Regions from separate parts of the Butyrivibrio fibrisolvens genome, predicted to be linked through region 2. Evidence: a T-box and tRNA genes for the amino acid it is inferred to sense, from the RefSeq annotation. Region 2 holds a T-box; the other holds one or more tRNA genes.

Region 1 (12,198 bases), 2.0 Mb from region 2:
ATACAGCAAAGCCGGACAAAAGTACAGCATCCATCCCAAAGCAGAAACGTTCAGGATCTTGTATTATCCTAAGTCCGTCTCTTTGAAGATCATCTATCCTTTCACCCGGCTTTAACTTAACTTCCATTAGAAAATCCCATCCAATTACTGATTTGAATCCTGACCAGAGCTCTGACGAGAGTTTGTCTGCTGATTACCATTTGACTGATCAGCAGCATTAGCATTAGGATTCTGACGTCTGTTATTATGGCGGTTGTTGTGACGATTACCGCCTCTTTGACCATTACCGTGGCCGTTATCATGTGAGTTTTGGTTGTCCTGCCTGCGTCCATTACCCTGTGAATTATTGTCGCGATTATTGTCAGATCTGTTTCTGTTGTCGTTATTTTTGTTGTTTACATTTTTGTTGTCATTATTTCTGTTATCGTAGTTCCTACTGTCTGAACTGCTGCCATGTTCTCTATTGTCGTAAGTTCTGTTATCAGCATTCCTTGTGCTGTTCTCTATATTGTCGGAATTTCTGCCGTCATTATTTCTGGAATCAGCGCTCTTGTTGTAAGCATTCCTATTGTCATTATTTCTATTATCAGAATTTCTGTTATTGTTATCGCTTCTTTGAGGTCTGGAGCCCCTTGAACCTTGATTTTTGTTATTTCTTCCCTGATTTCTTGGCTGCCCCTGATTAGGAGTCTCCTCACTGTCAAGGTCTCCGCTTGTACCGCTATCCTCAAGAGCCTTTAATTCTTCAAGGCTTACTTCTTCGATCCTATCAGCCTTAGCTTCATTACCATGCTTGGACTTCTTCCTTACAAAGTGTACCTGATCAGCTGTATAATCGTGAACCTCTTTTTCATCATTAACATCTACAAGGATACGGACAGTCTGACGCAGTACACCTACATTAGCAACCTCACCTTCAAATCCGTCATCTGTTCTTACGATATCTCCAACCTTAGGAAGCTTCTTGTTGAGCTCTTCATAGACCTCTTCTTCATTCTTAAGACAGCACATAAGTCTTCCGCACACACCGGATATCTTGGTAGGGTTAAGAGAGAGGTTCTGTTCCTTGGCCATCTTGATAGACACAGGCGCAAAATCAGAAAGATATGAATGGCAGCAAAGAGGTCTTCCGCAGATTCCATATCCGCCTATTATCTTGGTCTCATCTCTTACACCGATCTGGCGCAGCTCTATCCTGGTCCTGAATACAGCCGCAAGATCCTTAACAAGCGCACGGAAGTCAATCCTTCCATCTGCAGTAAAGTAGAAAAGGATCTTATTGTTATCAAAAGTATACTCAGCGTCAATAAGCTTCATATCAAGGCCGTGCTTACGGATTTTCTCCTGACATACCTTGAAAGCTTCCTTCTCTTTGACTCTGTTCTCTTTTTCCTGATTCTCATCAACTTCATTGGCAATACGGATGACTGTCTTGATTGGCTTTACAACCTTCTCATCCTCAACGTCATATGCAGGAGCCACAACAGTTCCGTACTCTATGCCTCTGGCAGTCTCCACGATAACATGGCTGCCTCTTTTAATTTCTAATTCTCCCGGATCAAAAAAATATATCTTTCCGGCAGTACGAAAACGTACGCCTATTACTCTGGTCATCTTAACCTCGTTTCTATGATGATTTAGGATCATTTTCAATCTATTAAATTTTTTTATTATTAAGAAACTTTTTGTCCACTTATAACTATATGACTTTCAACCTTGGCAAGCTATTCATGCCATATTATCCTTTATTCCGATCATAAGCATCTCAACTGCAATGTCGGGATTGACGTTAACTTGTATCCTTCTTCGCGTCTTAGTGATAAGTTTGACTATGGCATTTAAGCCCTCAAAAGTGCATTTTTCAGCCGTATCTCTAATATACGATAGGTCGCCTGCGAAAATCAAGCCCCCGTCACTTTCCGTGGCTTTATATACCAGTACATCCCTAAAAAAGAACAGCAGCATATCCAAAAAATCGGATATAACTTCCTTCTTGTCAGCATTCGCTTCATTCCCTGATTCGTCCAGAGGTGTCTCTATTTCTTTGACCATATCAAGGATCTCATGGAGCTCTTTTCGGCTTATCTTCTGAAGAAGGCCAAAGGTCTGCTTTCTCATCCTGTCGAAGTCTTCATTCTGAGACAGCATGATCGCTTTGCCCACATTACCCCTTGCAAATGAGACGCACAGATCCGCCCTATAATCAGGAGTATGGTACTCTTTCATGAGAAAATTCTTAATAGCATCATCCGGCGCCGGCTTCATGGGAAGCACTACGCACCTTGAAAGAATCGTTGGCAAAAAGACATCAAGATTGTCTGTAAGTATCAGCATGACAACGTAAGACGGCGGCTCTTCCAGCGTCTTTAAAAGCGCATTCTGAGCCTGAATATTCATTTTTTCTCCATCAGGGAAAATATAGATCTTGTAAGGCCCTGCATATGGCTTGATAACAACATCGTCACAGATAGCACGGACTTCATCAACACTTATAGTGTTTGGCTTGTCGTGGGTTACTGTTATTATATCAGGATTACTGCCGCTTTCTGCCTGAATGCAGGAATGACACTCGTGACATGGCTCTAAAAGGCCGTATTCTTCATGCCTGTCTGTGCACTGCAAAGTCTGCGCGAATATTCTTGCAATGAACTCCTTGCCGGACTCCTTTTCTCCTGTGATTATATATGCATGCGATGCTTTACCTGTACGCAGCGCATTCTGCAGATGATCTATCATCTGCTTTTGTCCGATTATATCGGCAAAATCAGCCATTCCCAGTCCTCTTTTTACAAATAATGATTATCGCTACATATGTACTGACACATTCATAGACTTACAAAAATACATTATTGAACGTAAAGTTCAATAACTCAAGTAAAAATATCAAGTATCAGCCCTTCAATATCGCCTATTCTCCCCATTATAGCGATATGATCCTTCTCATCTTTGAAAAGCTCCTGCGTAAGAGCATCAAGATTCTCATTAACAAGTCTCACTATTCCGTATACGCGGTGGCGCCCTTTTCTATCCAGAAAGTTCTCTCTGGAAAAAGCATGTGATCTTGTAATGACTTCGTTGAGGAATTCCTTGATAAGCTTCCTATACCTTTGCATATCTCTGATATCATGCTTCTTGCCAATAAGCTTGCCTTGCTGCTGTATGTCCTGCATCATAGTCGTAAGGCGTTCTGCAAGGGTTGAGTCTTCAAGTTTTGATGCCAGAGTGAACTTAAACTGATCATCAACTATCTGGGCAGCATCTGTCTGCTGTACTTGCTGAGTCTGCTGCACTTGACCGACTTTAATATCCATGCAATCGCCTCCTTACGCTTTATTATCACGCAGGAATAAAACTTATAAGATCACATCCAGATCCTACGCAAGGCAACCGATCTTTGATACTAAAAGTCCTCTTACAGATAACAAATATCAGACACCCATATCTTTTAGGTATGACGTTATCTCACCCAGTATCTGATCAATTGAGCCCTCGTTATTGAATCTGCGCGTGATTCCTGCTTCTTTTATCTTTTCTTCGGAAAAATCTTCCTCGTCTGCAAGATATCTACGGCACATCTCATCATACTTGGGGTGCTCTTGTTTATTCTCCCTGTGCATGGCTCTCTCCATGCGGATCCTGTCAGAGATCTCGATATAAACAGGAACCACCTTGTCGGCCCCAAAATATTCCTTCATGGACTCATAGGCTTCAAGAGTACCGATCATCAGAAAGCTTCCAAGGCTTAGATCTATCTGCCCGTCATCTACGGTAAAATATCGCCACGGTCCATAACATGTGTCGTAAGTACGTCCTTCTATTATCTTTCGGTCATTCAAAAACTTCTGATAACCCTCTTCATCACAAAAGTAGTACTGAACGCCATTTTCTTCCTTGTCTCGCATGGGTCTTGTGGTATATAAAACAACTTTTTTTAGATCCAGAATATGCTTTTCCAGAAGATTTTTATAAACTGTATCTTTTCCTGTAGTGCTCTTACCCATGAGCAGAACTATTTTCCCCATATTAAACCTCACAATGTATATTTAATTTCAGGTAATAACTCTTATCTTACCTGTCTCTGAAATTCCCTGAACATTAAGTCCTTTGGATAAACTGTCGCGGATAGTACTTACAATATCTTGAGAGATCTCTTCTCCGGGAACTATGATAGGTATCCCAGGCGGATATAAGTTCACGAAATCTCCTGCTATACGTCCTACTGCTGATTCCAGGATCACCTCTTCATAGCCGCTATCCCATGCATCACGCAAAGTCTTTATAGCTTTTGGAGCCGTATCCGTAGAAAGAGTATCATTCTTTAACCTCGTGTCGCGAGCAAAGCCCAGTCTTCTATCTATATCTTCTACGGCCTCTATAAGTCTATCTATGCCCTCTATGGTGTCCATGCCAGTGATTATCATAAGAACATAGGTTTCACATGCCATCTCAGGCTGCAGAGCGTATCTGGTCCTCAGCAGATCATATAGCTGTGATCCGCTTATAGATGTATTCCTGCAGGAGATAACTACCTTGCATGGGTCATTGACTATATTATCATCCGGGATCTCAAGGTGCTGTAACTGTCTTGTAGCATCTATGATCTTGTCATGATAAGACATAAGGCTATCGGCCCACAGATTCCCATTAGCAGTCATATAAGTGATGCAGTCATCAATAGACGCCATCATAAGATACGACGGACTACTAGTCTGATAGATCCTTAGAAACCTCTTAAGCCTGTCCCTGTCAACTATCGTCCCATTCACATGTAAAAGCGCTGTCTGAGTGATGCTGGGAAGTGTCTTATGAAGACTGTGTATTACAATATCAGCTCCCCCTTCAATAGCACCTTCACTTATACGATCACTTATTCCAAGATGTGCCCCGTGAGCTTCATCTACTATCAAAGCTGCGCCATATGAATGGGCTATGTCAGCAATAGCCCTGACATCCGAATACACACCCTCATAAGTAGGTGATGTGATAAACACTGCTTTGATAGAAGTTCCCGCCTTAAGCGCAGCATCTATATCTTCCGGCTTAACAGCGCCGCAGAAATCATAGCCGCTTATACGCTGAGGATATAAATATTCCAGCTTAAGATTTCTAAGATAGGCAGCATGATATAAAGACTTGTGACAGTTCCTTGCAGTAAGGATAGTATCTCCATCGCCTGTAACAGCCGATATGGCCGACAGAACGCCGCAGGTCGAGCCATTTACAAGGAAGTATGTCTCACCTGCCTTATACAGAGCATTAGCCCTGTTCTGGCAATCCATTATAATATCTCTTGCATCATGCAGGTTATCAAAGTCATCTATCTCTGTAATATCATGATCAAAGAAAAGAGCTGTATCCATGCCGCAGCCTGCATTTCTCTTATGGCCCGGCATATGATAAGGATACATATTGCTTCTGCTAAGATCACCAAGCTTATCCCATAACTGTCCCAATAGTATCTCCAAATGTATTATTATCTGCAAAACTTTGCACTACCACTATTAATAACTTATCTATTATACCATGACAGGACTATCTTGAATATTGTAAAGAATCTTCACTATTGCATCGTATATTTGAAAGAAAATAAGATCATCATATATCCCCAATAGGATATTTGATGATCTTATGAGTTTAATACCAGAAAATATGACATAAAAAAAGACATAAGATATACTTATGTCGAAAATAAAAAAAGTGCCTTGAACAGGAATCGAACCGGTGACACACGGATTTTCAGTCCGTTGCTCTACCAACTGAGCTATCAAGGCACAGAGTAGCGGGGACAGGATTTGAACCTATGACCTTCGGGTTATGAGCCCGACGAGCTTCCAGACTGCTCCACCCCGCGTCATTGAAGTTCTTCAAGAACTCCCACTATTGCAAATATTAAGTTATCAAGTGGGTGGCGGTGGATTCGAACCACCGAAGCAATTTGCAGCAGATTTACAGTCTGTCCCCTTTGGCCACTCGGGAAGCCACCCTTATGAAAAAAGCCGATGAGCGGACTCGAACCGTTAACCTGCTGATTACAAATCAGCTGCTCTGCCAATTGAGCCACATCGGCGTTTTCATAGAAAACTTTAGATAAAATCTAAAGCGTGGGACCTACAGGGCTCGAACCTGTGACCCTCTGCTTGTAAGGCAGATGCTCTCCCAGCTGAGCTAAGATCCCGTATTTAATTAGCTGGACTTCTACGATGTTCTGTAGAAGAACGACCCGAATGGGGCTCGAACCCATGACCTCCGCCGTGACAGGGCGGCGCTCTAACCAACTGAGCCACCGGGCCTTATATATTAAGCACAAAATGTATCGTGCCTTTGAACAAAAAAAGTGCCTTGAACAGGAATCGAACCGGTGACACACGGATTTTCAGTCCGTTGCTCTACCAACTGAGCTATCAAGGCACAAAGTAGCGGGGACAGGATTTGAACCTATGACCTTCGGGTTATGAGCCCGACGAGCTTCCAGACTGCTCCACCCCGCGTCATTGAAGTCCTTCAAGAACTCCCACTATTATCAGTATGAAGTTAACGAGTGGGTGGCGGTGGATTCGAACCACCGAAGCAATTTGCAGCAGATTTACAGTCTGTCCCCTTTGGCCACTCGGGAAGCCACCCTTATGAAAAAGCCGATGAGCGGACTCGAACCGTTAACCTGCTGATTACAAATCAGCTGCTCTGCCAATTGAGCCACATCGGCGTTTCATAAAAAACTTTAGATAAAATCTAAAGCGTGGGACCTACAGGGCTCGAACCTGTGACCCTCTGCTTGTAAGGCAGATGCTCTCCCAGCTGAGCTAAGATCCCATATTTAATTAGCTGGACTTCTACGATGTTCTGTAGAAAGCGACCCGAATGGGGCTCGAACCCATGACCTCCGCCGTGACAGGGCGGCGCTCTAACCAACTGAGCCACCGGGCCTTATTCTTTATTGTTCCCTGAAAACCGAACACTGAATACTATATCAGTTTGTTTCTATGTTGTCAACCACTTTATTTGAAAGTTCTTCAAGACTTTTTTGGTTAAGTCCTCGACCTATTAGTACACATCAGCTGAGAATGTTACCACTCTTACACCTTGTGCCTATCAACCTCGTACTCTCCAAGGGGTCTTACCACTTGCGTGGGGATATCTCATCTTGAGGGGGGCTTCACGCTTAGATGCCTTCAGCGTTTATCCCTGCCAGACTTGGCTACCCTGCCTTATGCGATTGCCTTCGCAGCAGATACACCAGCGGTCCGTCCATCCCGGTCCTCTCGTACTAAGGACAGCTCCTCTCAGATATCCTACGCCCGCGCCGGATAGGGACCGAACTGTCTCACGACGTTCTGAACCCAGCTCGCGTACCACTTTAATGGGCGAACAGCCCAACCCTTGGGACCTGCTACAGCCCCAGGATGTGATGAGCCGACATCGAGGTGCCAAACCACTCCGTCGATGTGAACTCTTGGGAGTGATAAGCCTGTTATCCCCAGGGTAGCTTTTATCCGTTGAGCGATGGCAATCCCACGTTCTGCCACCGGATCACTAAGTCCTACTTTCGTACCTGTTCCACCCGTCGGTGTCACAGTCAGGCTCCCTTATGCCTTTGCACTCTTCGGATGGTTTCCGTCCATCCTGAAGGAACCTTTGAGCGCCTCCGATACTCTTTCGGAGGCGACCGCCCCAGTCAAACTCCCCGCCAGACATTGTCCCCGGACCGGTTTCACGGTCCATGGTTAGAAATCCAGTACGGTAAGGGTGGTATCCCAACAGCGGCTCCTTTGCAGCTGACGCCACAATCTCTTAGCCTCCCACCTATCCTGTACATACAATACCGGATCCCAGTATCAAGCTGGAGTAAAGCTCCATGGGGTCTTTCCGTCCTGGCGCGGGTAGCCAGCATCTTCACTGGCACTTCAATTTCACCGGATGCATTGCCGAGACAGTACTCAAATCATTACGCCTTTCGTGCGGGTCGGAACTTACCCGACAAGGAATTTCGCTACCTTAGGACCGTTATAGTTACGGCCGCCGTTTACTGGGGCTTAAATTCAAAGCTTCGATTGCTCTAACCTCTCCTCTTAACCTTCCAGCACCGGGCAGGCGTCAGCCCATATACTTCACCTTTCGGTTTCGCATAGACCTGTGTTTTTGCTAAACAGTTGCTTGAGCCTCTTCTCTGCGGCCCTCATATACTCATACATGAGGGCTACCCTTATCCCGAAGTTACGGGTACATTTTGCCGAGTTCCTTAGCAATGCTTCTTCCGTCGGCCTTAGGATTCTCTCCTCATCCACCTGTGTCGGTTTACGGTACGGGCAGATATCACACTATAGCGGCTTTTCTCGACAGGTCCTCCGGACACTTCACTACTTTATTTCGCTCCGCATCACACAGCTCGATCCCGAAAGGGGTTTTCTCCCTTTCCTCTTGCCATGCTTGCCCCGGGCTGCTCTCCCGGGCTGTCCTTATTACCTGTGTCCCCACAGTTCTGATGATATCTGGTGCAGGAATATCAACCTGCTGTCCATCGGCTACGCCTTTCGGCCTCGTCTTAGGTCCCGACTTCCCCAGGGCAGATCAGCTTTACCCTGGAATCCTTGGATATTCGGCCTGAGGGATTCTCACCCTCATCTCGCTACTCATTCCGGCATTCTCTCTTCATAACGCTCCGCTGCTCCTTATCGGTACAGTTTCTACGCTCTTATGAATGCTCCCCTACCGATCACTTATACCCGTAGATACAAGCAATCCCTAGGCTTCGGTGTCGTGTTTTAGCCCCGGTAATTTTCGGCGCAGGACCTCTCGGCTAGTGAGCTATTACGCACTCTTTGAATGGGTGGCTGCTTCTGAGCCAACATCCTAGCTGTCTATGAAATCCCACATCCTTTTCCACTTAACACGTACTTTGGGACCTTAGCCGTAGATCTGGGCTGTTTCCCTTTTGACTGCCCAACTTATCTCGTGCAGTCTGACTCCTGTGCTTAACCTGACTGGCATTCGCAGTTTGATAATCTTTGGTAAGCGGTGAAGCCCCCGCGGATATTCAGTGCTCTACCTCCAACAGGCACGCTACAAGGCTAGCCCTAAAGCTATTTCGGGGAGAACCAGCTATCTCCGAGTTCGATTGGAATTTCTCCCCTATCCACAGCTCATCGCCACCCTTTTCAACGGATGTGCGTTCGGACCTCCACAGCCTTTTACGGCCGCTTCATCCTGTCCATGGATAGATCACCCGGTTTCGGGTCTATGTATACTGACTATTCGCACTATTCACACTTGGTTTCCCTTCGGCTTACGTGTCTTAAACACTTAACCTTGCCGGTATACATAACTCGCCGGACCGTTCTACAAAAAGTACGCGATCACTCGTATATAGAGCTTTCGCAGCTTGCAGGCACAGGGTTTCAGGTTCTCTTTCACTCCCCTCCCGGGGTCCTTTTCACCTTTCCCTCACGGTACTATGCGCTATCGGTCACTAAGTAGTATTTAGCCTTACGGGGTGGTCCCCGCTCATTCAGACAAGGTTTCACGTGTCTCGTCCTACTCTGGATTCTGCCTCGTCTCTTCCACTTTCACATACACGGCTTTCACGTTCTCTGGCAGGTCTTTCCAGGACCTTTCTGTTAGCAGATTTGAATCGATCATGCAGTCCGAACCCCGGAAAGCAAGCTCTCCGGTTTGGGCTCTTCCGCGTTCGCTCGCCGCTACTTACGGAATCACTTTTGTTTTCTCTTCCTCCGGCTACTTAGATGTTTCAGTTCACCGGGTTCCCGGCCTTAACCTATGGATTCAGTTAAGGTCAACCAGGGTCTCCCTGGTTAGGTTGCCCCATTCAGATATCTGCGGATCACAAAGTATTTGCCTCTCCCCGCAGCTTTTCGCAGCTTATCACGTCTTTCATCGGCTCTTAGTGCCAAGGCATCCGCCCTGCGCCCTACATAACTTAACCTGTTATGCAGGAATCAGTCCTGATCTTTCGATCATCTGGATTCTCTTCTTATCTTTCTCACAGCGATATGAGTAAGATAAGGCCCATTTCTTTCGAAATGGTCTTGATGAATTTCTTCATCTTTTTTGATGTCTTGATTTTTGGTTTGGACATAGAACATATCTTTGATCTTTTGGATCTTGATATAATCTATATTTCAGTATTCGGTTTTCAAGGAACAATCTGAGATAGCGAACTATCTCGAATGGAGATGGAGAGATTCGAACTCTTGACCCCCTGCTTGCAAGGCAGGTGCTCTCCCAACTGAGCTACACCCCCATTTAAACTGGCATCCACCTATCCTCCCATACCGTCACCAGTATAGTACTTTCGGCCGCTTAGGTCTTAACCGTCGTGTTCGAGATGGGAACGGGTGTTTCCCCCAAGCGCATCGACACCAGAAATGTTATGTTGTAAATGTTCAACGCTTTGATATCTTACTCTCAAGCATTTAAGCTGTCAAGTAGTATTTTCAAAGCTTTTAGCTTTAACAACTAAACAGTAATGCAACTCCCTACTTCTTCCTTCTTTATTTTCCTTAGAAAGGAGGTGATCCAGCCGCAGGTTCTCCTACGGCTACCTTGTTACGACTTCACCCCAGTTATCCGACCTGCCTTAGGCAGCTCCCTCCTTACGGTTAGGCCACTGACTTTGGGCATTTCCGACTCCCATGGTGTGACGGGCGGTGTGTACAAGACCCGGGAACGTATTCACCGCAGCATTCTGATCTGCGATTACTAGCGATTCCAGCTTCGTGCAGGCGGGTTGCAGCCTACAGTCCGAACTGGGTCGTTATTTTTGGGATTTGCTCACCTTCGCAGGGTTGCTTCCCTTTGTTACGACATTGTAGCACGTGTGTGGCCCAGATCATAAGGGGCATGATGATTTGACGTCATCCCCACCTTCCTCCAGGTTATCCCTGGCAGTCTCCATAGAGTGCCCATCTTACTGCTGGCTACTATGGACAAGGGTTGCGCTCGTTGCGGGACTTGACCCAACATCTCACGACACGAGCTGACGACAACCATGCACCACCTGTCTCAGATGTCCCGAAGGTCTTATGGCATTACCCATAATTCATCTGGATCTCAAGATCTGGTAAGGTTCTTCGCGTTGCTTCGAATTAAACCACATGCTCCACCGCTTGTGCGGGTCCCCGTCAATTCCTTTGAGTTTCATTCTTGCGAACGTACTCCCCAGGTGGAATACTTATTGCGTTAGCGCCGGCACTGAAAGACTATGTCTCCCAACACCTAGTATTCATCGTTTACTGCGTGGACTACCAGGGTATCTAATCCTGTTTGCTCCCCACGCCTTCGAGCCTCAACGTCAGTTGCTGTCCAGTAAGCCGCCTTCGCCACTGATGTTCTTCCTGATATCTACGCATTTCACTACTACACCAGGAATTCCGCTTACCTCTCCAGTACTCTAGTCTACCAGTTTCCAAAGCAAGCCCACGGTTGAGCCGTGGGGTTTCACTTCAGACTTGATACACCGTCTACGCTCCCTTTACACCCAGTAAATCCGGATAACGCTTGCCCCCTACGTATTACCGCGGCTGCTGGCACGTAGTTAGCCGGGGCTTCTTACTCAGGTACCGTCATCCCCTCTTACGAGGTCTTTCTTCCCTGCTGATAGAGCTTTACATACCGAAATACTTCTTCACTCACGCGGCGTCGCTGCATCAGGCTTTCGCCCATTGTGCAATATCCCCCACTGCTGCCTCCCGTAGGAGTTTGGGCCGTGTCTCAGTCCCAATGTGGCCGTCCGCCCTCTCAGGCCGGCTACTGATCGTCGCCTTGGTGGGCCGTTACCTCACCAACTAGCTAATCAGACGCGGGTCCATCTCATACCTATAAATATTTTCACACTAGATCATGCGATCCTGTGCGCTTATGCGGTGTTATCAGTCGTTTCCAACTGCTATCCCCCTGTATGAGGCAGGTTACCCACGCGTTACTCACCCGTCCGCCACTAAGTTTAACAAGAATCTGCCGAAGCTTCATCAGCGTTAAACTCCGTTCGACTTGCATGTGTTAGGCACGCCGCCAGCGTTCATCCTGAGCCAGGATCGAACTCTCACTTTAAAATAATTGTTCTTTCCGGTTCAGACTTATGCTGACTTAATCAGAATAATTCTGCTCCACTGTTATTTCTAACAGTTTGATGGTGGCTAAACCATCAAAAATTTACTTTTGGTTTTTGTTCTTCTGAACATTCTG
Region 2 (12,198 bases):
TTTTATGTGGGCGGAGCTTGAGCATGGCAATCATAAAGATATTATAGGTATAGGGAATTAATTCGAGGATTGTTTATGAAGGAACGAATAAGAGATATATTGAATAGTTTTTTTATAACGGTGACTTTAATTAACTTAGCAATGCTTATATTGGGAAAACTCCTTGAGCCGGAGCAAGTCTTTGGGTATGAAGCGTTTATGTATCCGCTTATCTATGGGCTTATTGGGACGATTCCAAGTATTGTGATAAGAGATAAGAAAGAGTTATCGGTTAAGCAGGAGCTGATACGCAAAGTGATGAATATGCTTCTTATCATAGTGCTTATGCTTGCGTTTATGTTTGGAGGAAGAGAGATTACATCAGAGCTGATCGCGGCAGCAGTGGGAGTTGCAATAAGTATAGTAATAATATTTGTACTGGTTAATCTCATAATCTGGTGGCTTGACTTAAAGACCGCTAAAGATATGACGGAAGATCTTCTCAAGTATCAGGAAAAACAAGAAAACGCAATCAGATAAATCAGTGTAAAACAGACCTGGATAAGTGTATTTGGGTCTGTTTTTTATTGATTGTATATAGTTAATATATTAAGTATAATGAGTGATACAGTTTTATTGAATGGAGGGTTATTATGCTGACAGACATTTTTGAAAAAGAAAAGGCATTGTTTGAAGACGGTGTCCAGACTGTGCTCAGGACGGCTTCAGGACTGAGGATGTAACGCTTATAGAAAAAGGCGTTCTGAAAACTCACAGCTTAAGTTTATATGCTGCTAATAAAACAGGAAGACCAGTAGTTAAGAATACAGGTTGGGATCTTATTGTTGAGCCTGGAGATAAGTCGCTAGAAGAAATGATCAAGTCTGTTGATAAAGGATTGATCATGGGTGGATATTCCGGTGGAGAACCTGGAACAAATGGAGAATTCTCCGGAGTTGCCAAGAACAGCTTCTTTATCGAAAACGGAGAAGTAAAGTATGCAGTATCCGAGACTATGGTAAACGGAAATCTTGGAGAGATCGTAAAAAATATCCGTGATATCTCCAAGGAACAGATTTGCGACGGAAGCTCTGTTGTTCCATATATTGCTGTTAGCGGCGTAGTTATTTCAGGTAAATAAGAATTGATCTATTAATAAAATAATATCAGTGTAAAACAGCCCTAAATGAGTGAAATCATGGGGCTGTTTTTCGTTTGGTAGTAAATTGATAATCAGAAAAAGATATACCAATTACATGGCAGGAGGTATTAGTTATGGATAATATGAGCTTTTTATCACTTGAAACCCCGTTGATGAGAGAAAAATGTAAGGCCTGGCGTCTTGAATATCTACAGTGTAAGTTGCCCGCGCCTATAGATCTGTACGATAAGAACTGGAAGGAGGAGAAGATATGAATGCAGAAGTGTTTCAGATGGCCGACAAAGAGAAGACAGATAAAAGACGTACAATAATAGGAATTATTGCTACTTATGCTTTGATGGTCCTGGCAAATATAATTCTCAGTAATGCTTTTTCTTATATTATTTTCAATGGAGTAAGTATTCCTTTTTATGTGTATGGGACTGTTGTTGAGCTGGGAATTGTGATGCCGGCGATCATTTACACTGTATTAAAAGGTGAGAGTATTACAGAGAGTTTTGGATTTCGTCGGATCAGATTTAAAACAGTTCTTTGGACAATAGTACTTACGATCCTTAGTTTTCCCTTATATACGTGTGCAAATGTTCTGTCACAGATTTTTGTCCCGAATACAGCGATAGAGTCTGCTTCAGAAATGTCAGGATCAATATTTGGATCCTGGTTTGTGGTGGCTATAGTAGCATCACTTTGTGAAGAGATTGCTATCAGGGGATTTTGCTTTAACAGATTGAAGAAAGTTTCTTCTCTTTTTGTTGCAGCATCTATCTCTGCTATCATGTTTGGCGTCCTTCATCTTAACATCAATCAGATATGCTATGCGATGGTTTTGGGCTTTATATTTGCCCTTGCAAATTTTGCAAGCGGTAGTATCTGGACATCTATCATTATGCATACGATAATCAATAGTTTTGGATATGCTGTTGTTATGATAGCAGAGCTTTCAACAGCTTCAGCAGGAATAAATCTTGAGGAGACAGCAGAGCTTCAAAGAACGCAGACCAGCTCATTTCTTACGACGGGGCTTGTGCTCTTTGTAATCTCGATAGGTTGTGCTTTTCTTATCAAAATAGTACTTAAGAAGATTGCTGCCAGTGAAAATAATCAGGAAGCTATCGAAGTATTTTGAACGAAAATGGTTGTGATGCTTCAGTTCGTGGTATTCTATAATGGAACAAAAGAAGGCATTATGAAAGAAATTCTGGAAGTACGTACATAGAAATGCATCCATGCATTTCTGAGCATGTACCAGATACATCCTGTATCCAATAGAATGGAGGCGAAGGAAATGCTGTTTACTGAATATAACGAAGAAGCACATATCAATCATGTTAAAGAATCGTCATATGAACAAGGACGCGAAGAAGAACGTGATCAGGCTATCCTCATTTTTATAGAAGATAAGCTGGAAGATAACATCTCTGTAGAAATTATTGAGAATAAGCTAAATAAGAGATATGATCTTTCGAGTGATAAGGCAAAAGAGTACATAGAACGCGCTAGTGCTTTAATGAAAGAAAATAAGTAGTAAAAGAGATCAATGCCACAGTTTCTGATGCTTCAATAATTGAATCGAAGGAATTAACAATAATCTCGAACGAAAAGAAGCCATCCATTTGGATGACTTCTTTTTTAAATAACGATTTTATAAAGCCTGGTCTGGCGTAATCTTATATTTGGGTTTATGGATTATGGGGTGCTTTTTAATGTAATAAAAGGCGCATATAAAAGCAGACGCTGTGATATATCCGATAGCATCCAGCACAAGATCCTGAGCATCGAAGTGGCGATATACTATAAAAGTCTTGTGAATTTGATCGCAGAAGCTTGCCATGGAGCATATACCAACAGAATACATAAATATAATTTTAGTAGAAGCGGTGTTGTTCCTCAATTTCTTGCCGACAGGAGATGTGATGATCATAAGAGTCATGAAAAGGCCAAGTGCGCCGAATTCATATATGTGAGCCATCTTCCTTGCACTGTTAAGTTCCAGCATAAGCCATATAGCATTGTGATAATGCTTTGGGAACAGCTCCGGAAAAAGAGACACTATAAGATTCTGAGTGCTTATTGTATCAGCACCGCTTTGCCTTGTGAGATGTATGATAAGCGCAAGTACTAAAGCAGTTGAAAATGTTAATGAAAGGAACATTAGATCAATAGTTCTACCCGTTGTTTTCTTCATAGTCAGTCGCCCCTTTTTGAAGATTTTTTTAGTAAACAGTTTTGGTGATAAATTACATCTGGATTGTTTACTATACCCTTGAATTAATTTTATCTTGTTAACGTAAACCGAAAATAAAGCAATTTTTGCAATTGTTTAAACAAAATATGTACACGAAAAAACGATTATATATGGACGTATGAGAAATCATTCCTGTTCTTACTGCTAAAAACAAGAAAATAAAATGCAGGCAGTACGATGAGGCGTATTCCTACTGCTAGAAATTCAAGTTTTCATATATTTTATCTTGACTTTATTTAATCTGTTTTTTAGAATATATAGAAGTAAATGCATTGATCGGAATAAGTAGTCAATTGTTCTAGCTACAGAGAGTTGCCGTTTGGTGAGAGGCGCAGCTACAGGCTCTTGATGAATACCTCCGTGAGCAGCTTCCCGGAAACATTCGATAGAATATGGTAACTTGATCGAAGATTATGATCGAAGACTTTGACTAGGGATTGTCATCTCTGTGTGATATTATCTTATTCTTAAATGAAAGTATGGGAAGACGGAAATCCAACCGTTACAGTGGAAGGGTCTTCATTTCTTAGATGATAATGTCAGGATATCCTGTCAGAACGCCATTTGTAAGGATGAGTACCTGCTGAGGCATAAGGCGTGAGTCTTATGTGAATAAAGGTGGTAACACGGAAGAATATATCCGTCCTTTGTAGCTGATAACAGCGCAAGGGGCTTTTTTTATGTCATTTATATTAATAATAAGCCCTAAAGCGCGAATAAATTGATATGGCACAATATGTGCAGAAAGGTTGAGAAATGGGAGTTTATGAAGAACTCGAGGCAAGAGGCCTTCTTGCCCAGGTAACAGATGGAGAGAAGATAAGAGAGCTTATCAACAGTGGTAAGGCTACATTCTACATTGGCTTTGACTGTACAGCAGATTCACTTACAGCTGGTCACTTTATGGCACTTACACTTATGAAGAGACTTCAGATGGCAGGTAACAAGCCGATCGCGCTTATCGGCGGCGGTACAACAATGATTGGTGATCCATCAGGACGTACAGATATGCGTAAGATGCTTACAAGAGAAGACATCGACCACAACGCAGAGTGCTTCAAGAAGCAGATGGAGAAGTTCATCGATTTTTCTGATGGCAAGGCACTTATGGTCAACAACGCTGACTGGCTCTTAAAGCTCAACTACGTAGATCTTCTTCGTGAGGTTGGTGCATGCTTCTCAGTTAACAATATGCTCAGAGCAGAGTGCTACAAGCAGCGTATGGAGAAGGGCCTGTCCTTCCTTGAATTCAACTACATGATCATGCAGTCTTACGACTTCTATCACATGTTCCAGGAGTACGATTGTAACCTTGAGTTTGGTGGAGACGATCAGTGGTCCAACATGCTTGGTGGTACAGAGCTTATCCGTCGTAAGCTTGGTAAGGATGCTCATGCTATGACTATCACACTTCTTACTGACTCTCAGGGCAAGAAGATGGGTAAGACAGCAGGAAACGCTGTATGGCTTGATCCTAAGAAGACATCACCATACGATTTCTACCAGTACTGGAGAAATGTTGGCGATGCTGATGTTATCAAGTGCATCAGAATGCTTACATTCCTTCCTCTTGAGCAGATCGAAGAGATGGCTACATGGAAGGATGCTAAGCTCAATGAAGCCAAAGAGATCCTTGCATACGAGCTTACAAACATGGTTCATGGCGAGGAAGAAGCTAAGAAGGCTCAGGAAGCTTCCAAAGCACTCTTTGCAGGCGGCGGTGACTCTGCAAATGTTCCTTCTGTAGCTCTTAAGGAAGAGGATTTCAGAGATGGCAAGGTTGATATCCTTCAGGTACTTGTATCTGCAGGTCTTTGCGCTACAAGATCAGAAGCAAGACGTAATGTTCAGCAGGGCGGCGTAACTGTAGCAGACGAGAAAGTTACTGACGTAGCTACTACATATGACAAAGAGTTCTTTGATGGAGACGGTGTAATGGTTCGTCGTGGTAAGAAGGCATTTAAGAAGGTTACACTTTGAACCTGATATAAGGAAAAAACAAGTAAAAGACAAGTAAAAGACAAGTAAAAGACAAGTAAAAGACAAGTAAAAGACAAAGAAAAAGCAGTACATTTTTAGTGCTGCTTTTTTCTTTGAAGGTAATATCAGAATGCAAAAGCATATCATGCCAGAATATCTCATTCGTTTATTACAAACGAGCGAGCTGGCATAGTAGATGAAAACGGAACTTTATTATGAGGGACTACTTAGGATGAGAAAAAGACTTAATAAACATATAAAAAAGATCGTAGCACCTGTTTTTGCAGCGGCGCTTCTGGCAGGCTGCTCTATGCCAGACATGTCTTTGACTAAAGACTCTTTTGAAGGTGATTCTGAAGAAATGATAGGAGATGCCGGAGAGAGCCTGTCAGCTGATGAGAATATAGATGCCACAAAAGAAGATAAGGGTACATCTTCAGATTCTTCTGCAGATGCCAGCACTGTGGCAGATGAAGATAGTGATACAGATGATAACAAAGTGCCAGTCACAGATATAGCTGATATTCCTATATATAAGGTCATAGGCCGATATGACACAAGACGCTCAGATGATGACAATAAGACACTTCTTCTGACAACTAGCTTTAGCTCAGTCATGATAATTGATGATTATAAAGACGAGTATCCAAAGCTTTACGAAGTCTTAAGGCAGAGGGCTGATGAGGGGCTTGAGACATACACATCTGATAGTGAATCCATGTATAGCGAGGCTACAGAGCACTATGAAAGCATAAAAGATAGCGAACCACCTTATAATGAGGATGAATTCCCTTCATATTATAACGATGCCTGCGATAAAGTAACAAGATCTGACTCCAGGATATTAAGTATTGTTAGTGAAAATGATTTATATGCAGGCGGTGCGCACCCTTATCATTATATGGTAGGCGTGAGCTTCATTGTGGCAACCGGTGAGACTATCGCACTTTCTGATGTGCTGACAGTATCAGAGGATGAGTTCAAAAAAGAGCTTAAAGGAAGGCTTGAACAGCAGTTTGAAGAAAGAGATTCGACTTTTGTAAATCCGGATGATTATTTAAGCCATTACAAATTCAGCCCGGATCCCGACAAGATGGATGACTATACAGGCGAAGACTATGAAACAGACTTTAATTTTTATTTTGCCTATGATGGTGTTCATGTATTCTTTAATGCATATGAGATAGCCAGCTATGCTGAAGGCTCTTTTGATGTGTGCTTTTCTTATGATGAGAGCCTTATAAATGATGATTATAAGCTTGTTGATGGTACAGGTTATATGGAACCGGATGATATTGCAAGCTATAAGGATGCTACTTATAAGGGTGCAGATAAGATGCATTTTGAATATCAAGACGAAGGCGGTACCTATTCATCATCACTTACTCTGGTAAACGGCGATTGTAGGGATACTTTGGATGTAGATGTAGATCCTACTATTCTGGAACGTGGAGTATATCATGTGTATACAGGTGATGGCAGAGAGTATATCTATGCAATGTGTGATGATGTAAACGATATGGAAGTTTTTGCAGTCTTTGATATTACAGGTGGTAAGGTCAAGGCTGTAGATTGCTTTTATCGTGACGGAGTATGGATTGATATAGACGGCGACTATGAAGGCGCCGCTATCTGGACCAATCCTGAGAAAATTCTCCTTACGAATTACGGAGTTGGACTTGGAACTTTCACCTATCTGACCATATGTCATGTAGGCGATGATGGAATGCCTGTTACGGATGATGAAGCATATGCGATAGATGACGTTGTATCAGATGAGATAACAGTTATTATGGCAGTTCCAGCCAATATAGTTGAAGATGGAGAGGATACAGGAAAAGAAACCACTATCCCTGTAGGTACCGTAGTAGTACCTATAAGATGCGATGATAACTCTTATATAGATGTAGAAGCAGATGACGGTACTATATACAGAATCTATTTTTCATCACTTGAGTATCCTGGCTATATAAATAATAAAGAAGTAACAGAATACTTTTCAGGAATCGTGTATGTAGGATAAAGCATTCTGAGAAAGTATATATTATCTATTTTCATAAAAAGCGTCTTGGGAAACCGGGACGTTTTTATTACTTATACAAAAGCCATGTTCGTATAAAAATTGTAAATTGTGTTATCATGTAATGAGAAACTTTTGAACATCATACTATAGATATTATAGCGACAATCAGGTAGAAGCTGTTTATATAATCCTCAGGCGTAATCCGTACGAGGAGTGCCCAGGGGCGCAGCCCCTACGACGAGAGACAAGGTAGCCTGAGGATTATATAAACAGCTTCTACCTTAAGTCAGCAAAACAACTAAAGCGGAGGTACACATCATGGCACTTTCATCGGATCTTTATGTTGGAGAACTTCTTATGCGCCTTGTCGGTCATCAGACAGGCGAGATCAGCAAAGTTGATTATAAACCGCAAAAACCGGCATTTTATAAAGAGCCTCAAGAAGGCGAGACATTCCTTGAAAGAGCAACACCTGAGTCTCAGGGCGTTTCATCAAGGTGGGTCAAGGACCTTTTTGAAGCACTTCATGAATGCCCCAAGGCCAATATGCACAAGATAATGGTGATGCGACATGGCAAGGTTATAGGCGAGACTGCATTTGCTCCATATGATCTTGATTACTGGCATATCGTCCACTCCCTGTCCAAGTCTGTAACAGGCATGGCTATAGGTATCCTCATAGGCGAAGGCAAGTTAAACATCACAGATAAACTTATAGACCTTCTTCCTGACAAAAAAACTCTTAATTCCATGCTGCGTCTTCGTGATGTGACTATAGAACATCTACTGTCCATGACCAGCGGCGTTCAGTTCAATGAAGCGGGCGCTATCTCAGGTAATGACTGGGTCAAGGGCTTTATGGACTCTGGCACATCTTTTGCTCCGGGCAAGGAGTTTAGCTACAATTCCATGAACTCATACATGCTCTCAGCGGTAGTTACTGCCATAACAGGTCAGAGCCTTTTTGATTTTGTCAAAGAAAGAATCTTTGATCCCATGGGCATTAAGCGCGTATTCTGGGAAGCATGTCCCAAAGGCATCACCAAAGGCGGCTGGGGCCTATTCCTTCGAATAGAAGATATGTGCAAATTAGGCCAGCTCTACCTTCAAAAAGGCAAGTGGGAAGGTAAACAGCTGGTTCCTGAAGGCTGGGTTGTGGCATCTACTACCAAGCATGCCACAACTGACATCCCTGATGCTCCCGGCTATGGCTATCACTTGTGGCTTTTAAACAGCAGGGAAGGTTCGTATATCTTCAACGGAATGCTGGGACAAAATGTCTATATATTCCCGGATATCGACATGGTCCTTGCTGTTAATGCAGGCAATAACGAAGTGTTCCAGACTGGTGCTATGACAGACATCCTCTATGAGAAGATGAGAGATATTGAGGTTTCAGATGAGCCTTTATCAGAAGATCCCATGACTTCCAGATTCCTTGATAAGACTATAGATCGCATTATGGAAAAAGAGGTTCCGGGTAAGCTCATACTCCGAGGTGGGTGGAACAGAAGGTCCGATGCCTATGATAATCAACAGGACAAGATCATGAGGATCAGAACCCTTTATGGAAGTTATTATGATCTTGGCGATAGCGGAATAGGTATCTTCCCACTTATGATGCAGATAACACACAACAATTTTACAGATGGTATTACAAAGATTGGATTTGTACCTGTAGACAGAAAGAGGTTCGGCGTTCAGATCTATGAAGGTGATCAGATCTATACACTTTTATGCGGCGCTGACATGTATGAGAACAAGGTTTCTTTTAATATACACGGTGAAGTGTATGATGCGGTAGTTAAGACAAGGCTTTCGACTGATGAATACAACAGAATGGCGATAATGCTAAGGATCTTTTTCTTAGAAGAGACCAGTGAAAGGCGTATCAACATTTACCTTGGAAGTAAGTATGATCAGGAGGACACAAGAGGATTTAGAGGCAGCAATATACCTGATGGAATCGATGTCCATTTTAATGAATATCCAGGCAATAACCTCTTGTCAGGGGCTCTGTCTACGATCACCAGCAGCAAGGGGATTCAAGGCATGATCATGAACAAGCTTGACGAGTTTGGTGCGTCATTCCTTGTAGGAAAGACAATACATTATACGATCAATCCCAGAGTCCACGGCTTTCTTATAAAAGAAGAGGACAATGGCGTAGTGGGAAGTGGTGATAACGAGGATGATATTAAAAAGGTTAATATAGATATTGAAAATATAAATGCAAGTAATGAAGATAAGGATAGCACAGATATAGACAATTCTGATAAGCTTTAAGCCGTAGTATTCCCGCCATTACAGGACGTAAAAGGGGAATGCCCAGAAGTACATGGATGTACTTCTATTCCCGCCATTACAGGATGTAAAAGGGGAATGCCCAGAATATTTTATATATGCGTATATACGGCAATACATAATCGCAAACACGATTTGCCAGATTGCAAGATGCGCAGAATTGTTATCTATAGTAAAATAAAAAGATGTGATCTACTCAAACTCTCGGCTTTTTTTGCGTCTTTTATATACGGCCTGGCCCTGTAAAAGCTTGGAGGGATTCTGATCTGCCCAAGTGAGAAGTTTGAGCTGGTTTTGAAAGTTTTTTAGGAGTGTGTTTTTAGATGAATTTATTATCCATGAAAGATGTCTCTAAGGCATTTACAGATAAAGTGCTGCTTGATGGGGCATCATTTGGAATTGACGAGGGTGACCGAATCGGTATCATCGGTATCAATGGAACCGGTAAGTCCACGCTCCTTCGTCTTATAGCCGGACAGGTGGAAGAGGACTCCGGAGATATCGTTAAGGGTAACAACGTGGTCATTTCCTATCTTCCTCAGAATCCTGAATTTGATATGGACTATACCCTTTATGAATATGTTGTGTCCCAGAACGTTGCAAGAAGGCATCCTCGAGACCCATTTGAAGCCAAGGAATTTGAAGCTCAGATAGAAGGCGAAGCCAAGAAGATCCTCAACATCCTTGGATTTAATGATATAGGTCAAAAAGTCTCCAAATTATCCGGTGGCCAGAGGAAAAAGGCTGCGCTTTGCGCACGTCTTCTTGAAAACAGCGACATTCTTCTTCTGGACGAGCCTACAAACCATCTGGACAACGCCATGAACGAGTGGCTACAGACCTATCTTGAGAATTATAGGGGCGCTCTTGTTATGGTAACCCACGATAGGTATTTCCTTGATCTTGTCTGCAACAAGATAGTAGAAGTCGATCAGGGAAAACTCTATACCTATGATACCAACTATGAAGGTTACCTTGAACTTCGTGCTCAGCGCATAGAATCTGCGCTTTCGACTCAGGACAAGCATGCCAATATTCTGAGAAAAGAAATTGCGTGGATGAGGCGAGGCGCCCGTGCCCGTTCCACCAAACAAAAAGCCCATATAAAGCGTTATGAGGCTCTTCGCGATGAAGAAAAGCTCAAATTTGATGGTGATGTTGAGATATCTGCAATCTCTTCAAGACTTGGAAAAAAGACTATTGAACTCTATAACATAGGTAAGAGCTATGGTGACAGGACTTTGATCAAAGACTTCACCTTTACATTTACAAGAGATGACCGTATAGGTATCCTGGGTCCAAATGGCTGCGGTAAGACAACTCTTATGAAGATGATAGTAGGCAGCATCCCTCCTGATAGCGGTCATATCGAGATCGGAGAGACTGTCAAGATCGGATACTATGCTCAGGAAGCCGATACCATGGACGATAATCAGAGAGTTATAGACTATGTCAAGGATACTGCAGAGTATATAAAGACTGATGATGGCTATATCTCAGCATCCCAGATGTGTGAGAAGTTCCTGTTCGAAGGTAGCCTTCAGTATCAGCCGATAGGTAAGCTCTCAGGAGGAGAGAAAAGAAGACTGTATCTTTGTAAAGTTCTTATGGAGGCACCTAATGTTCTGATACTGGATGAGCCTACCAATGATCTTGATATCAAGACCTTGCAGATACTTGAAGATTACCTTGATTCTTTTCCCGGAATAGTAATTGCAGTATCTCATGACAGATACTTTCTGGACAGAGTCGGAAGACGCATGCTGACATTTGATTCATATGGCGGCATTCATTTGTACAACGGATCCTATACAGAGTTCTTCGAAACTCATAAGGAAGGTGTTGACGGAAGCTTGTCCTGGGATTTTGCAGACGATACTACAGGCGCTTCCGGAAAAAACAAGAGCTCATCAGGTTCTAATTCAACTGCAGCTTCCGGAGCATCACTAAATAACGGTCAAGACATTCCTTGTGGAGGAACCCAGCCTTCATCAAATGATGGAAGAGGCAGCCATAAATTGAAATTCAGCTATAAAGAACAAAAGGAATATGAGACAATAGAAGATGACATAGCAAAGTCTGAAGAAAAAATTGCTGGGTTTGAAGAAGATATACTCGCAAATGCAACTGACTTTGGTAAGCTCAGAGAACTTGGTGAGAAAAAAGAAGCAGAGGAAAAAAGACTGGAAGAGCTTATGGAAAGATATGTCTATCTTGAAGAAAAAGCTGAAGAGATCGCTAAGCAGAACAAGGAGTAAATGATTTATATACTGCCTGCCACTGTAAAGAGTCTGGATATGCCGGTCAGTCCAAGTGGGAGCTTAGGGTATATAATAAATCTTGATCAGATATATATGATAATAGATATAGAATCAATCAAACTGATTCAGAAAGAGGTGGATTATGACAAATACTCAGATTTTTGAAAAGGTTGAAAAATGTACACAGGCAGTCAGGGCAAAGACAGATTTCGTTCCTAAGGTAGCTCTTACACTTGGATCAGGT

What was found. The T-box of region 2 lies ahead of tyrS (tyrosine--tRNA ligase). A T-box ahead of a tRNA ligase gene usually reads a tRNA of that ligase, here a tRNA-Tyr.
Region 1: it has a tRNA-Tyr gene. The T-box ahead of tyrS (tyrosine--tRNA ligase) is inferred to sense a tRNA for this amino acid. The anticodon was not compared.

What each region holds. Positions count from the first base shown of each region.
Region 1 covers NZ_CP065800.1:607,997-620,194, forward strand. Annotated here, with positions in the region: gene I7804_RS02430 (tRNA1(Val) (adenine(37)-N6)-methyltransferase) at 1-127, opposite strand, end outside; gene I7804_RS18910 (PSP1 domain-containing protein) at 145-1,614, opposite strand; gene I7804_RS02440 (ATP-binding protein) at 1,729-2,772, opposite strand; gene I7804_RS02445 (YaaR family protein) at 2,871-3,311, opposite strand; gene I7804_RS02450 (guanylate kinase) at 3,429-4,022, opposite strand; gene I7804_RS02455 (aminotransferase class I/II-fold pyridoxal phosphate-dependent enzyme) at 4,050-5,453, opposite strand; tRNA gene I7804_RS02460 (tRNA-Phe) at 5,699-5,771, opposite strand; tRNA gene I7804_RS02465 (tRNA-Met) at 5,778-5,851, opposite strand; tRNA gene I7804_RS02470 (tRNA-Tyr) at 5,903-5,984, opposite strand; tRNA gene I7804_RS02475 (tRNA-Thr) at 5,995-6,067, opposite strand; tRNA gene I7804_RS02480 (tRNA-Val) at 6,103-6,175, opposite strand; tRNA gene I7804_RS02485 (tRNA-Asp) at 6,217-6,290, opposite strand; tRNA gene I7804_RS02490 (tRNA-Phe) at 6,336-6,408, opposite strand; tRNA gene I7804_RS02495 (tRNA-Met) at 6,415-6,488, opposite strand; tRNA gene I7804_RS02500 (tRNA-Tyr) at 6,540-6,621, opposite strand; tRNA gene I7804_RS02505 (tRNA-Thr) at 6,631-6,703, opposite strand; tRNA gene I7804_RS02510 (tRNA-Val) at 6,738-6,810, opposite strand; tRNA gene I7804_RS02515 (tRNA-Asp) at 6,851-6,924, opposite strand; rRNA gene I7804_RS02520 (23S ribosomal RNA) at 7,022-9,937, opposite strand; tRNA gene I7804_RS02525 (tRNA-Ala) at 10,183-10,255, opposite strand; rRNA gene rrf (5S ribosomal RNA) at 10,261-10,378, opposite strand; rRNA gene I7804_RS02535 (16S ribosomal RNA) at 10,519-12,063, opposite strand.
Region 2 covers NZ_CP065800.1:2,567,075-2,579,272, forward strand. Annotated here, with positions in the region: gene I7804_RS10610 (hypothetical protein) at 142-519, shown strand; gene I7804_RS10615 (metallopeptidase TldD-related protein) at 743-1,120, shown strand; gene I7804_RS10620 (hypothetical protein) at 1,255-1,395, shown strand; gene I7804_RS10625 (CPBP family intramembrane glutamic endopeptidase) at 1,392-2,267, shown strand; gene I7804_RS10630 (hypothetical protein) at 2,427-2,666, shown strand; gene I7804_RS10635 (VanZ family protein) at 2,784-3,326, opposite strand; T-box leader at 3,650-4,037, shown strand; gene tyrS (tyrosine--tRNA ligase) at 4,143-5,366, shown strand; gene I7804_RS10645 (DUF3298 and DUF4163 domain-containing protein) at 5,599-7,389, shown strand; gene I7804_RS10650 (serine hydrolase domain-containing protein) at 7,708-9,675, shown strand; gene I7804_RS10655 (ABC-F family ATP-binding cassette domain-containing protein) at 10,017-11,951, shown strand; gene I7804_RS10660 (purine-nucleoside phosphorylase) at 12,097-12,198, shown strand, end outside.